DNA from 3 places in the Leptolyngbya sp. CCNP1308 genome. Region 1 is predicted to be linked to each of the others. Evidence: predicted binding sites of a transcription regulator. Region 1 holds the regulator's gene; each other region holds the start of a gene.
The links. The regulator NtcA, encoded in region 1, controls nitrogen genes in cyanobacteria. The targets are predictions, from matches to a motif close to TTTGTANNNNNNNNTACAAA.
Positions count from the first base shown of each region.

Region 2: VB780_RS19765 (BMP family ABC transporter substrate-binding protein) is a predicted target of NtcA. The motif match lies at 1,641-1,660, and genes of this name have one in related genera.
Region 3: glnT (type III glutamate--ammonia ligase) is a predicted target of NtcA. The motif match lies at 2,701-2,720, and genes of this name have one in related genera.

Region 1 covers NZ_JAYGIH010000078.1:94,051-98,460, reverse strand. The annotation lists gene VB780_RS23590 (DUF3084 domain-containing protein) at 1-1,207, opposite strand, end outside; gene ntcA (global nitrogen regulator NtcA) at 1,326-1,997, opposite strand; gene thrC (threonine synthase) at 2,474-3,778, shown strand; gene VB780_RS23575 (MoaD/ThiS family protein) at 3,897-4,172, shown strand; gene VB780_RS23570 (hypothetical protein) at 4,357-4,410, shown strand, end outside.
Region 2 covers NZ_JAYGIH010000074.1:263,285-267,694, reverse strand. The annotation lists gene VB780_RS19770 (ABC transporter permease) at 1-136, opposite strand, end outside; gene VB780_RS19765 (BMP family ABC transporter substrate-binding protein) at 310-1,470, opposite strand; gene VB780_RS19760 (NB-ARC domain-containing protein) at 1,760-4,410, shown strand, end outside.
Region 3 covers NZ_JAYGIH010000073.1:299,954-304,363, forward strand. The annotation lists gene VB780_RS18090 (iron-containing alcohol dehydrogenase) at 1-961, opposite strand, end outside; gene glnT (type III glutamate--ammonia ligase) at 1,325-2,650, opposite strand; gene VB780_RS18100 (hypothetical protein) at 2,879-3,721, shown strand; gene VB780_RS18105 (type 1 glutamine amidotransferase) at 4,025-4,410, shown strand, end outside.

The sequences.
Region 1 (4,410 bases):
CAGGCCGGTTGTCGGCCACTTGCAGCGTGTCGCTAACGACACCATCCTGCCGGGCGCGAAATTGAGCTGCCGCTAGCAGCAGATTGAGACGCTCGACTAGCTGGCGATCGCCCAGGGGAGGGGGGTCGAGGGTAACGGTCGCCAAGCGCTCGCCGAGGGCATAGACCTGCTGATTGGGGGTGGCATCGATGAAGACCTGGACGCAGGGCTCGCCCTGCTGCACGACACAGGGCTCACCCGTGATGTAGTTGGCCGCCGAGAGCAGCCGCACCACATAGTCTTCGCCCGTGGACAGGCGGTCAATCAGCGCCTCGACTTCGCGGTTGCCGATTAGCAAAATTTGCTGGTCGATCAAAGCCCCTGGGGCAATGGCCCGAGACACTAGACGGTTGGCTTCGAGGAGAAAACTCGTGACAAACTCCTCGGCCTGCTCCCGATTTTCGGCGCGTCCCTGCCCGACTAAAATTTCCTGGTTGCGGTTGAGCGCAATATTGCCTCGAAACAACCCCTGGTATTGCGTCTGCAGAACGGCTACCTGCTGCTCTAAAAAGTCTTGCTCGGCCTCTAGGCTAGTGAGGCTGCGCTCACGCTGGGCGATGGCGCGATCGCGATCGGCAATCTGCTCGTCTAGCTCGGCGATGGCGCGATCGCGCGCAGCAATCTGGCTGCCAATGGTGGCCTGCTGCCGCAGCAGGTTATCGCGCTGCACCCGCAGAGCATCCGTCGACTGGCGAAGGGCGGCGGCCTGTTGAGAGACTGCATCCAGCTGGCTAAGGGTTTGGCGCAGTTGCCCCTCAGTAGCCTCCTGCTGGGCCACCGCCTGATTGAGCGATTGATTGATTTCCTGGAGTCGAGCCAGCGCCCGCTGCCGTTCGTCGGTAGCTGACTCCAAATCGGCTTCTACACTCTCCTGGGTAGCCTGAGCCTGAGCGAGATCGGCCTCAGCACTTGCCAGATCATCCTGAATTTTACCCAGCTCAAATACCCCGGTGCGCAGCTGACTACTGACCCCAAACAGCAGAGCCAGCGTAGACGCCGAAATAACGCTGCCCGTGGCGATACTCACTAGGGTGGCCGTTTGTCGAGGGCGCAGGTTGAACAAGCTGAGACGCGCTTTGCCCACCTTGGTGCCCACGCGATCGCCCAGAGTAGCAATAAAGCCCCCCAGAATCAAAACCGCCAAAATCAATACGTAACCAGAAACCATGCACCAGCCACAGGGGAGTTTGCACCTACTCTACTGCATGGGTTAAGCCCCTGGACGCCCCAATATTGCCGATAGCTAGGTTGGCTATCAAACCCAGCAGGCCTAGGCCAAACCCGCGCTAAGTAAACTGCTGACTCAGATTAACCGGATCGTGCACAGTAATCTTCTTTTTATAAATAGAGATCATGCCCTCCTGGCGCAGATCTCCCAAGAGGCGAGTCACGGTCACGCGGGTAGAACCGATGGCCTCGGCAATAGCTTGGTGGGAGAGCTTCAGGTCAATGGTGATGCCGTCCTGGCTGGGCACGCCGAAATCGCGGCAGAGAATGAGCAAAAAACTGACCAGGCGAGAGCCCATGTCTCGGTGGGCCAGAGTTTCAATCATCATCTCAGTCTGCAAAATTCGAGAAGACAGACCCCTCAGCATCAGTAAAGCTAGCTCAGGGTTTTCTTCTAGCGCCTGCTCAACCTGTTCGATAGGCACCGACAACAGTTCTACCGGAGTAAACGCCACAGAGTGATAAAAGCGATCGGAACGATTGCCGGTGATAAGTGATAAAACCCCAAACACACTATTCTCTCGCAGCAGAGCGACCGTAATTTCTTCTCCGGCCTCGTATACCCGCGACAGTTTGACGGCTCCTTTTAGCAGAAAATATACCCGTTCTGCTGGATCTCCAGGAAAAAAAATAGTCTTGCCCCGTTCATAGGACTCGACTACAGGGGGAAATGCTCCTCCAGATAGCTGACGAAAAACATTGGCAAGGGGCTTATCTTGGGTCACTACCATAACGTTCTGCTAAGAGCATCACAGAGAGCATCTGCACTAAATTCGCCGTTCCGATGTCGCTATGACAGCCAAACGTACAGCACAGAACACCTTGGGCATAAAGCATAAAGCAGTCTGACTGGTCTGGCACGTTAGCCAATGCAAACATTCCATGACTTTAGATCAATTAACCTCAACTGCAAGGTAGGTGTTTGTATACCAAGCTACCTTATTCGTCCCAGTGCTGATTTTGCAGTGCCCATAGGAGCTGCCCAGCCGCAGATTGGCGGCGAAACGGCAGCAATTCCCGCAACCGTGCGATCCATCGCTTCTAGGAAATCAGCCCTGACAGGGCAAACCGCTAGCAGATAGAAGCTTCGCCTATACCCGACTTTTTTGGTCGGGTACATTTGACCAAGTATTGTTTCCAGTGTTACGTTCTGGATCAATTGAGCAAAGCTAACGATCGCTCCCCAGTAACCGCAGTAGAGAACGCCATGACACAGTCCCTCGAACAAGCTATCGCCGCAAAGCCCACCTTTTCGGCCTTGAAGTGTCGAGAATGTGGTGAAACCTACGACCTTGGCGCTAAGCATGTGTGCGAAGACGTGTGCTTTGGCCCCCTAGAGGTCGCCTACGACTACGATGAAATTCGCCGACGGGTCACTCGCAGCAGCATCCAGGCAGGCCCGCTCTCAATTTGGCGCTACAAAGACTTTTTACCCGTCAGCACCGACAACCCAATTGATGTAGGAACTGGTATGACGCCCCTTGTGCGCGCCAATCGGCTGGCGCGGCAGCTAGGCCTAAAGGAACTCTATATAAAAAACGACGCCGTCAACATGCCCACCCTGAGCTTTAAAGATCGGGTGGTATCGGTAGCGCTGACCCGGGCGAGAGAACTGGGGTTTACTACTGTTTCCTGTGCCAGCACGGGCAATTTGGCCAACTCTACGGCGGCGATCGCCGCCCATGCGGGTCTTGACTGCTGTGTGTTCATCCCCGCCGATCTAGAAGCCGGCAAGGTGCTGGGTACGCTCATTTACAACCCTACCGTAATGGCCGTACAGGGCAACTATGACCAGGTCAACCGGCTGTGCTCTGAGGTAGCTAATACCCAGGGCTGGGGTTTCGTCAACATCAATCTGCGCCCCTACTACTCTGAGGGTTCCAAAACCCTGGGCTATGAGGTAGCTGAACAACTGGGCTGGCGCTTGCCCGACCACATCGTAGCGCCGTTGGCATCGGGGTCACTGTTTACCAAGATCTACAAAGGCTTCCAAGAATTTGTTAAAGTCGGCCTGGTTGACGATAAGCCTGTACGCTTTAGCGGTGCCCAAGCTGAGGGATGTTCTCCCATTGCTCAGGCCTTTAAAGAAGGCCGCGATTTTGTGACTCCGGTAAAACCCAACACGATCGCCAAGTCCATCGCCATTGGCAACCCCGCCGACGGCATCTATGCCCTCGATATTGCTCGCAAGACCAATGGCAACATCGAATCGGTAACCGACGCCGAAGTGATTGAAGGTATGAAGCTACTGGCCGAAACCGAAGGTATCTTCACCGAGACTGCTGGTGGCACCACCATTGCGGTGCTCAAAAAGCTGGTGGAAGCGGGTAAAATTGACCCCGATGAGTCTACAGTGGTCTACATTACTGGCAACGGCCTAAAGACTCAGGAAGCCGTGCAGGGTTACATCGGCGAGCCCTTTACCATTGAACCTAAGCTCGACAGCTTTGAGCGTGCCCTAGAGCGATCCCGCACCCTCGACCGGCTAGAGTGGCAGCAGGTATTGGTCTAAGGTTTAAGGTATAAGGCTCAAGGTTAATCGGCTTTTTTCCCACATTAAATCTTGAGCCTTCTTCTCTACATTTCTGCTGACAGATCAAACTTACTTTCCCGATTCATTTACTACACCTATGGCTGTCAAAGTACTGATTCCAACTCCGCTGCAAAAGTTTACTAACAACCAGGCTGCCCTCGAATGCAGTGGTAGCAATATCGTAGATCTGCTCAACGATTTGGAGAGCAACTGCCCCGGCATTAAAGCTCGGCTCTGCGACGATTCTGGTGAGCTGCGCCGCTTTGTCAACTTCTACGTCAACAGCGAAGATATTCGCTTTCTCGACGGCAAAGAAACGGCCCTTAACGATGGCGACGAAGTTAGCATCGTCCCCGCCGTAGCTGGGGGCTGATGTCAATAGTTACAGCGCATGATTAAAAATCGCTAGCAAACAGCTTGGCGGCGCAAGTTAGCAGTGATTCTGAAGGTGCCAGGCATGGTTACAGATTCATGCCAGACTGTGTTGGCTACAAGGCCAGCTGAAGGGTTGTTTTCCTTGGGGCTAACATTGACTTATGTGTCTGCCTTGATGCCCTATGTCCAATACCGCTGATGATGTCTGGCGCTTACTGGGCGAGCTGACCGAAGCT
Region 2 (4,410 bases), on a different contig from region 1:
GGTAGATCGAGTAATACACCCCAAAGGGGTTGGCCCCCGCCAGGGCGCAAAACAGGCCAAACAGCACCAGCGCCGCCACCAGCGCCCCAATGGGAATGCAGATTTTTTCGAGAAGACTCCGCCAGCGATCGCTCATGATTTGCTCCTTCGTTTACCGGATGCTCAATAACGTTGCTAGGGATGGGTTTGGGTCAGGACGGTTAGGGATCCTCAAGAGAGGCATAGGTTGGATGGTGGGCAATGCCCACCCTACGGGAGTTTCTTCCTGCTTCCCAAAATCCAAAATCGCCAATCCAAAATTCCTGCCCTCTACCCCACACTGCCCATCACCCCTTCCGCCAGCCAGTTCATCTGCTCTAGCTCCACCGCCGTTTGCCCTAGTTCTTTACCGCCAGCAATCACGGTCTTGCCCTGGTTGTCTTTAATTTCGCCCTTGTAGATCACCAGTTCCCCAGAGACCAGCTGGGTCTTGGCGGCCTCTGCCGCCTGCTGGGCTTCGGCGGTGACGGCGGGGCCGTAGGGCGACAGCTTCAAAAAGCCGTCCTTAAAACCGCCCCGCACCAGGTGGGGAATGCCGCCGTTCATCAGGGTCTTGCCCTCCTGCATGAGGCTGACGTAGTTTTTGTACACGTTTGACCAGTCCCACTCGGCCCCGGTGAGGTAGCCCTGGGGGGCCAGCTCCGCCTGGTTAGCGTGGTAGCCCGAGGCAAAAATGCCCCGGCGTTCGGCGGTCTCGATCACCACCTTGGGGCTGTCCACATGGCAGGTGAGCACGTCTATCCCTTGGTCGGCCATGCTGTTGGCGGCCTCAGCCTCGCGCACCGGGTCGGCCCAGTCGCCGGTAAAAATCACCTGGGTGGTGACGCTGGGGTCAATACTGCGAGCCCCCAGGGTAAAGCTGTTGACGTTGCGCAGCACCTGGGGAATGGGCTTGGCGGCAATGAACCCCAGCCGCTTGCTATTCGAGGCGTGGGCGGCGACCACCCCCGCGACGTATTGGGCTTCGTCGATGTAGCCAAAGTAGCTGCCGACGTTTTCGGGGTGAACACCCTCTTGGTACAGGCCGCCGCAGTGGAAAAACTGCACCTCGGGGAAGTCCTTGGCCAGAGCCAGCACGTGGGGGTCAAAGTAGCCAAAGGAGGTGGCAAAAATTGCCGTGGCCCCGTCCAGGTCGATCATGCTGCGGATGCTTTCCTGCACCGCGTTGGTTTCGGGCACGCTGGCTTCTTCGGAGGTTTTGACCCCGTCGATGCCGTCGAGGCTAGCGCGGCCTTCGGCGTGGGCCTGGTTGTAGCCGTAGTCATCCTTGGGGCCGACGTAGACAAACCCCGCCGTGAGGGTGTCGCTGCCCCCCGCCGCCGTGGGGGAGGTGCTGCAGCCGCTGAGCTTTACCGTGAGGCCAAAGGCACCGGTGGCCAGCAATCCCCGGATCGCCTGGCGACGGGTCACCTGAAACGTAGGGTTTCGCATGGGGTCTCCTTTAAGTTGGGAATTTCGGCAAGTTAGAAATCTGAGTCTGAAAGCTCGTCAGATCGAAGCTGAACTTAGAGAGAGATTACCAACGGAGTCTGGATAACCAGGTTCGAGGAAAGTTCGCCAAAGGTACGTTTCTCAAGGGCACAGGCCGAGCGACCCAGAAAAATGTTGCCTAAGGTACAAAGTTGGCGGTAGGGCTTGGCTAGTATCAAGGCCAAAGCAATGCCTCTATGCCCTGTCACGCTTTAGTTTTAGAGATGTGGGTAGCATTGGATACACCACCATGACCGCCGACGATGCGTTAAGACTGGTTGAGCGAGTTCTCGCCGAGCGCGGGGTGGAGTCGCTAAGCCAAATTCAGGCGACCTTATTTCACCAGGCCTGGGGCGATCGCGCCTACCAGGACACGGCCCTGGAGCTGGGCTATGAGGTGGGCTACATCAAGCAGATGGGGTCTGACCTGTGGCAGTGCCTCTCCGAAAATCTGGGCGAAAAGGTCACCAAGCGCAACCTGCGGCAGGTGCTGGCCCGCCAGCTCAAAACCTTGTCGGTCACAGGCTCTGACTCAGACCCGCGCCTGTCCACCTCAGCCCCCGGTTGGCGACGCCGCGACTGGGGGGATGCCGCCACGGCCACGGCATTCTACGGGCGCACCGCTGAGCTGGCCCAGCTGCAAGACTGGGTGCTCGCCAATAATTGTCGGCTGGTGGGCATCTTTGGCATGGGCGGCATGGGCAAAACCACCCTGGCGGTGAAGCTAGCCCAGCAAGTGCAAGACCATTTTGAGGTGGTGATCTGGCGATCGCTGCGCCATGCCCCAACCGTCAATGACCTGCTGAGAGACCTGCTGGGGGTGTTTTCGGCAACCGTGCCCGAGCCTACCGGGGCCGAGTTTGACGGCCTGCTGCGATCGCTGCTCGATCAGCTGCGCCAGCGCCGCAGTTTGATTGTGCTCGACAACGGCGAGACCATTTTGCAGCCGCGCGATCGCACCGGCACCTACCAGCTGGGCTACGAAAACTACGGGGCACTGTTCCACAGCCTGGGCAATGTTGACCACCAGAGCGCCATCGTGCTCACCAGCCGCGAAAAAATTAAAGAAATTGCTCAGCAGGAGGGGGCTGCATTCCCCGTTCGCTCCCTGCGCCTGGGGGGGCTGCCGCCGACCGTCGGGCAGTCGATCTTCCAGGCCAGGGGTCAATTTACCGGCACCGCTAACCACTGGCAGCAGATGGTCAACCACTACGCTGGCAACCCCCTGGCCCTCAAAATGGTGGCCGCTGTGGTGCAAGACTTCTTTGACGGGCAGTTGGGGCCGTTTGTGCAGATTTTGGCCCAGGGCGACTCAGTGTTTGGCGATATTCGCGATCTGTTGACCCACCAGCTCGATCGCCTCACCACCGTTGAGCAGCAGGTGATGGCCTGGCTGGCCATTCACCGCGAACCGGTCACCCTCGTCCAGATTCGTGCCTCTCTGGTGGAGCCGCTGGCCCTGGGAGAGTTGATCGAGGCCCTCACCAGCCTAGAGCGGCGATCGCTGATCGAGCGCGATACCCCCAGGGCCAGCCCCATCCGCTTTACCCTCCAGCCCGTGGTGATGGAATACATCACCGACTGGCTGGTGGAGCAGATCAGCCAGGCCATTTTGGCACCGCCCACCACCGACGCCAGTGCGCTGCACACCCATGCCCTGGTGTTGGCCCAGGCCAAAGACTACCTGCGCGACAGCCAAACCCGACTAATTTTGCAGCCAGTGCTGCGACGGCTGCGGCTGCGCCCTAGTGATTTAGCCGATCGCCTGCGCCACCACCTCGACGCCTGGCGGGGGCAGGGTCTGCAAAGCTACGCTGGCGGCACCGTGCTCAACCTGCTCCAGCAGGCCGACATTTCCCTGACGGGCTGGGACTTTTCTGAGCAGACAATCTGGCAGGCCGATCTGCAAGACAGCACCTTGCACAACGCCAACTTTGCCCAGGCCGACCTGGCGCGATCGGTGTTTAAAGACACCTTTAGCCAGGTGCTGGCGATCGCCTTTAGCCCCGACGGCGAGCTGCTCGCCGCCAGCGATGTCAGCTACGAAATTCACCTGTGGCGGGTCAGCGACGCCCAGCCCGTGCTCACCCTCCAGGCCCAGGACGGCTGGTGCTGGGCGGTGGCCTTTAGCCCCAACAACCAGACCCTGGCCAGCAGCGCCAACGGCACCATCGACCTGTGGGATCTCAAAACCGGCGATCGCTATGGCCAGCTCAAAGCCTCCTCCAGCCGAGTTTTTTCCCTGGCTTTTAGCCCCGACGGGCGCTTTTTGGCCAGCGGCTGCGAAGATCACCAAATTCGGGTGTGGGATGTGAGGACTCAAACCCTAGTCCACAGTCTGGTGGGCCATACCGACGAGGTGCGATCGGTGGCATTTTCGCCCCAGGGCTACCTGGGCGGCGGTCTGAGTCTGGGCGATGCGCGTCGCGTCAGGCCTGCGGCATCGCAGCCAGGGCAGCCAACTCAGAACGGGTATCCCTTCCAGACTCGCCCAGCCCCCCTGGCCAGCGGCAGCTACGACGGCACCCTGCGCCTGTGGGATCTGGCCAGCGGCGACAGTACCGTGATGGCCGTCGGGTCGCCCGTGTGGTCGATCGCCTTTAGCCCCGACGGCCAGACCCTGGCCAGCGGTCACCACGACGGTAGCATCGGCATCTGGGATGTTGTTACTCAGGTGCAGGTGCGATCGCTACAGCCCGATCCGAATGGGCTTTTGATCTCAGCCCACCACCAAGCGGCGCGCTCCGTGGCCTTTAGCCCCGACGGGCGCACCCTGGCCAGCGGCGGCGATGACCAGATCCTGCGCCTGTGGAACTGGCGGGCCGGGCAGGTTGACTGGGCCATCAAGGGCCACAATAGCTGGATTTCAAACGTGGCCTTCAGCCCCGTCGGCGGTGCGAC
Region 3 (4,410 bases), on a different contig from region 1:
CCATCCGCAGAAAGCGATCGGGCGCTGCCGACAGGTTAAACCGCATCGCCGCAGGCAGCATGATGCCATTGGCCAAGCCATGGTGGGTGTCATACACCGTAGACAGCGCGTGGGCGCAGGAGTGGGTGACGCCGAGCCCCTTTTGAAATGCGATCGCCCCCATCATCGACGCATTCAGCATCCCCCCCCGTGCCGCCAAGTGCGCCGCAGCCGTCGCCTCGCCAAAGCTCTCCCCCTCCCGCAGCCGCTGAGCAAAGTCCACACAGGCCTTCAAATTCTGCGCCACCAGGTGAATCCCCTCCAGCGCAATGCCGTCGCACAGCGGGTTAAAGCCCTTGGCCAGAAACGCCTCAACCAAATGAGTGAGCGCATCCATACCCGTAGCGGCGGTGATTTTGGTCGGTAGCCCCAGCAGTAGTTCGGGGTCAGCCAGCACCACCTGGGGCAAGAGCTGGGGGTCAAACATAATCTTTTTAGCGTGGGTGTCATCGTCCGAAATCACCGTGCTGCGACCCACTTCGCTGCCAGTGCCCGCCGTGGTAGGGAGCGCGACAATAGGGAGAATCGGCTGATCGATAGGGCGGGTGCTGTTGCCGTCTTCGTAGTCAAAGAGGTGGCCGGGGTGGTTGGCCATGAGGGCGATCGCCTTCGCTACATCCATCGGCGCGCCGCCGCCCACCGCTACAATGCCGTCGGCCCCGTGGGCCTGCCAAGCATCCAACCCAGCTTTAACTTGGGAGACGACGGGATTGCCCCAAACCCCGCTAAAGGTAGCCGCATCAAAGTCTGCAAGGGAGGCTTCTAAATCTGGAAACCAGGGGAGTTGGGCAACATCTTTATCGGTCACGATCAGGACGCGCTGAATTCCTAAGGCGGTGAGTTCAGCGGTGAGTTCGGCCCGCGCCCCTGGCCCAAAGCGAATGCGGGTGGGGAAATTGTAGGTGTGAATAGTAGAAGCCATTCAGAATTTACGTCCTTAAAACCGGGAACCGAGGGTGCATCCGCGCAGCGATGCACCATTGTCTTGGGCTAAAAACTCTGCATGCCCACAAGAATCTTGGGTTAAAGCCAAATCTGCCGCTGGGGGCGTTCCGATTGCCCCCAGGCCCCCTCATCCAGGGCCGTTCCGCCGCCCTGGACTCAACGGAAAGGAGTTACCGATCATCGGTTTAAACCTTTGTTTTGCAAATCAATCTGTTCTGCGCTGCGATTGACCTAGGGCACCGTAGGGTGGGCATTGCCCACCATTTGACTTGGCTACCCACAGATCATTCCTGTCTAGAGACATCACCAGGGCAAACAGCTGTTTGCCCTGGTGATGTCTCTAGATATTCACGTACTGATCCATTTCCCAGGCGGTAATTTGGGCGTTGAAGGCGTTCCATTCCTTTGCCTTCATTTCTAGGAAGGTTTTAGCCCCGAGTGCTCCCATCATGTCCATTAGCAGGGCATCTTGCTTGAGGGCTGCCATGGCCTCGTAGAGGTTGTAAGGCAGGGTTTGCAGGTTGGGGAATTCGTCGCCCCGGGCAAACAGGTTTTCGTCGATGCGCTGGCCGGGGTCAAGCTGCTGCTTGATGCCCTCTAGCCCAGCCGCCAAGATTCCGGCGGTGGCGAGGTAGAGGTTGACGGCACCGTCGATCATGCGGCACTCAAATCGGCCCCGGTCGGGAATACGAATCAGGTGGGAGCGGTTGTTGCCGCCGTAGGAAATGTAGCGGGGGCTCCAGGTGCTGCCGGAGGTGGTGGTGCTGGCCCCCAACCGGCGATAGGAGTTGACCGTGGGGGCACAGAGGGCCGTGAGGCCTTTGCCGTGGGCCAAGACACCGCCCAAAAAGTTGTAGCCAACGGGCGAAAGGCCGCCTGCGTCGGCCCCTTCGGCAAAGACGTTGGTATCGCCCTGCCACAGGCTGTTGTGGACGTGGCCACCGTTGCCGGTGATGTGGCTAAAGGGCTTGGGCATAAAGGTGGCGATGAAGCCTCGCTGCTCGGCCAGGGTTTTGACCATGTATTTGAAGAAGACATGGCGATCGCAGGTCGTCCGCGCATCGCTGTAGGCCCAGTTCAGCTCAAACTGGCCGTTGGCATCTTCGTGGTCGCATTGGTAGGGCTCCCAGCCCAGGTCTTCCATATAGGTGACGACCGTGGAAATCAGATCAAACTGGCGCATCAGGTTGATCTGGTCGTAGCAGGGGCGCTCGGCGGTGTCTTTGGGGTCGGCGATCGCATAGCCTGTCTCGGTTTGCCGCAGCAAAAAGAACTCGGCTTCAACCCCGGTTTTGTGGGTGTAGCCCAGGGCCGCCGCCTGGTCGATCACGCGGTTAAGCATCATCCGGGGCGCGGCGGGGAAGGGTTCGCCCTCAAAGTACACGTCACTGGCCACCCAGCCCACCGTCGGCTCCCAGGGCAGCTGAATCAGCGAGCTGGGGTCGGGCACCACGGCAATTTCTGCCGCCTCTGGCCCCAGCCCCAGGTTCGAGGCAAAGGAGCAGAAAAAGGCACCGTCTTTTTCTACCCCCGCAATTTGGGAGGCGGGCACAAGCTTGGCCCGCGTTCCCCCCAGCAGGTCGGTATAGGACACTAAAAAAAACTTGATGCCGAGGGCCTTGGCCCTTTCTGCCAGGCTCTGCACCTGGGTTAACATGCCGACCATAGAACGACTCCGGACGTTTCAGCCTAGTAAAACAGGCTGACGAAGTCGCTTTTGTAGCTGTAGATACGGCCCTAACTCCCTCCGGTTGCATAGATCAAACTCTGCCGTCCTGCCGACTTGTTTCACCTTAAACGTTCGTAGGGTGTAGGCAGCGTCAGGTGCGAGCCATTTGACATTTGTGGTTAACCCGCACAGAGCGCTGCTCTTTAAATATGGAATTTCGACACCATGAAAAGCGATAAAAACTCAGATCACAATCCCGATGCCAATCCTGATCCGATTACTGGACAGCCCGGTGCCCACCCCGTTGGCACTGGCGTTGGCGCAGCTGGGCTAGGCGTTGTCGGCACTGCCGTGGGCGGTGTGCTTGGCGGGCCAGTAGGGGCTGTTGTCGGCGCTGCCGTGGGCGCAGTGGCAGGTGGCTTAGCGGGCAAAGGCGTCGCCGAGAAAGCCGACCCCACCGTAGAAGATAACTACTGGCGCGAAAATTACAAAAAACGGGACTACGTGGAGTCTGACTATAGCTACGACGACTACAGCCCCGCCTATCGCACCGGCTACGAGGGCTACAGCAACTACGCCCAGCAGGGGCTGACCTACGACGATGCCGAACCTCGGCTGCGAGAAGACTATGAACGCCAGCACAGCGGCAACCGCCTCAGTTGGGATAAAGCTCGCCACGCCAGCCGCGACGCCTGGACTCGCGTTGACAGCAATGCCTCTCGCTACAAAGCGGAAGACGACTACTGGCGGACTAATTTTGCCTCTCGTCCCTACCGCGAGGCAAATTATGAATACGATGACTACAGCCCTGCCTACCGCACAGGCTACGAAGGCTACAACACCTACGCTGGCCAGGGTATGACCTTTAGCCAGGCCGAGCCCCACCTGCGGCAAGACTACGAACGCCGTCACAACGGTCGCCTCGGCTGGGAAAAAGCCAAGCACGCCATCCAAGACGCCTGGCATCGGCTAGAGTCCACTGTCTCTAACGACTCTGATCGTCGGGTTGACGCTGACCGCAGCACCAATGACCCGCGCCGGACTGACAGCACCGCCGGCCTGCTGTAGCCGACCGTAGATAGCCCATTGTCAATAGCGATCGCCAGCCGCCGAGCCAGAATATTGGTTTGGCGGTTAGCGATCGCCCCTACGCCCTAGACTAAGACTGACCGCGATCGCCTCCCCATCCCTAATAGGACAAAGGTCATAACTTTGAGAGAATTATTTGCCAATCTCGAAAAATTCTGAGATAACTTGATATAACAAGTTTCAAGCCCGCTCCCTGGGGGCATCTAGGCAAAGCTTGACGCCTAAAATTCCTGAAAAAGAAGATTTAACCCCGAGCATCTATTTGAAGGCTGGGCCTCATCCATGGATATTCTGGTTGTTCAACATGTCGAAGCTGACCCCGTCGGTATTTTGGGTCGATATTTAGAGGTCAAAGGTGCTTGGCTACACACCTGGCTCGTGCCCCAGAGCCTGACCCCACCCCACGGCCACTACGACGGCATGATTGTGCTCGGCGGCTCGATGAACGCCTGCGAAGACGAAAACTTTCCCCACCTGGCGCGAGTGGTTGAGCTAATTCTCGACTTTCACCGACAGGGCAAGCCAGTGCTGGGCATTTGCCTGGGTGCCCAGCTAATTGCCCGAGCCTTTGGCAGCCGGGTGTACCAAAACGGCGTTCCAGAACTGGGGTTTACGCCGCTGTTTCCGACCGCCGCCGCTGAAGAGCCCTGGCTCCAAGACTACCCCCC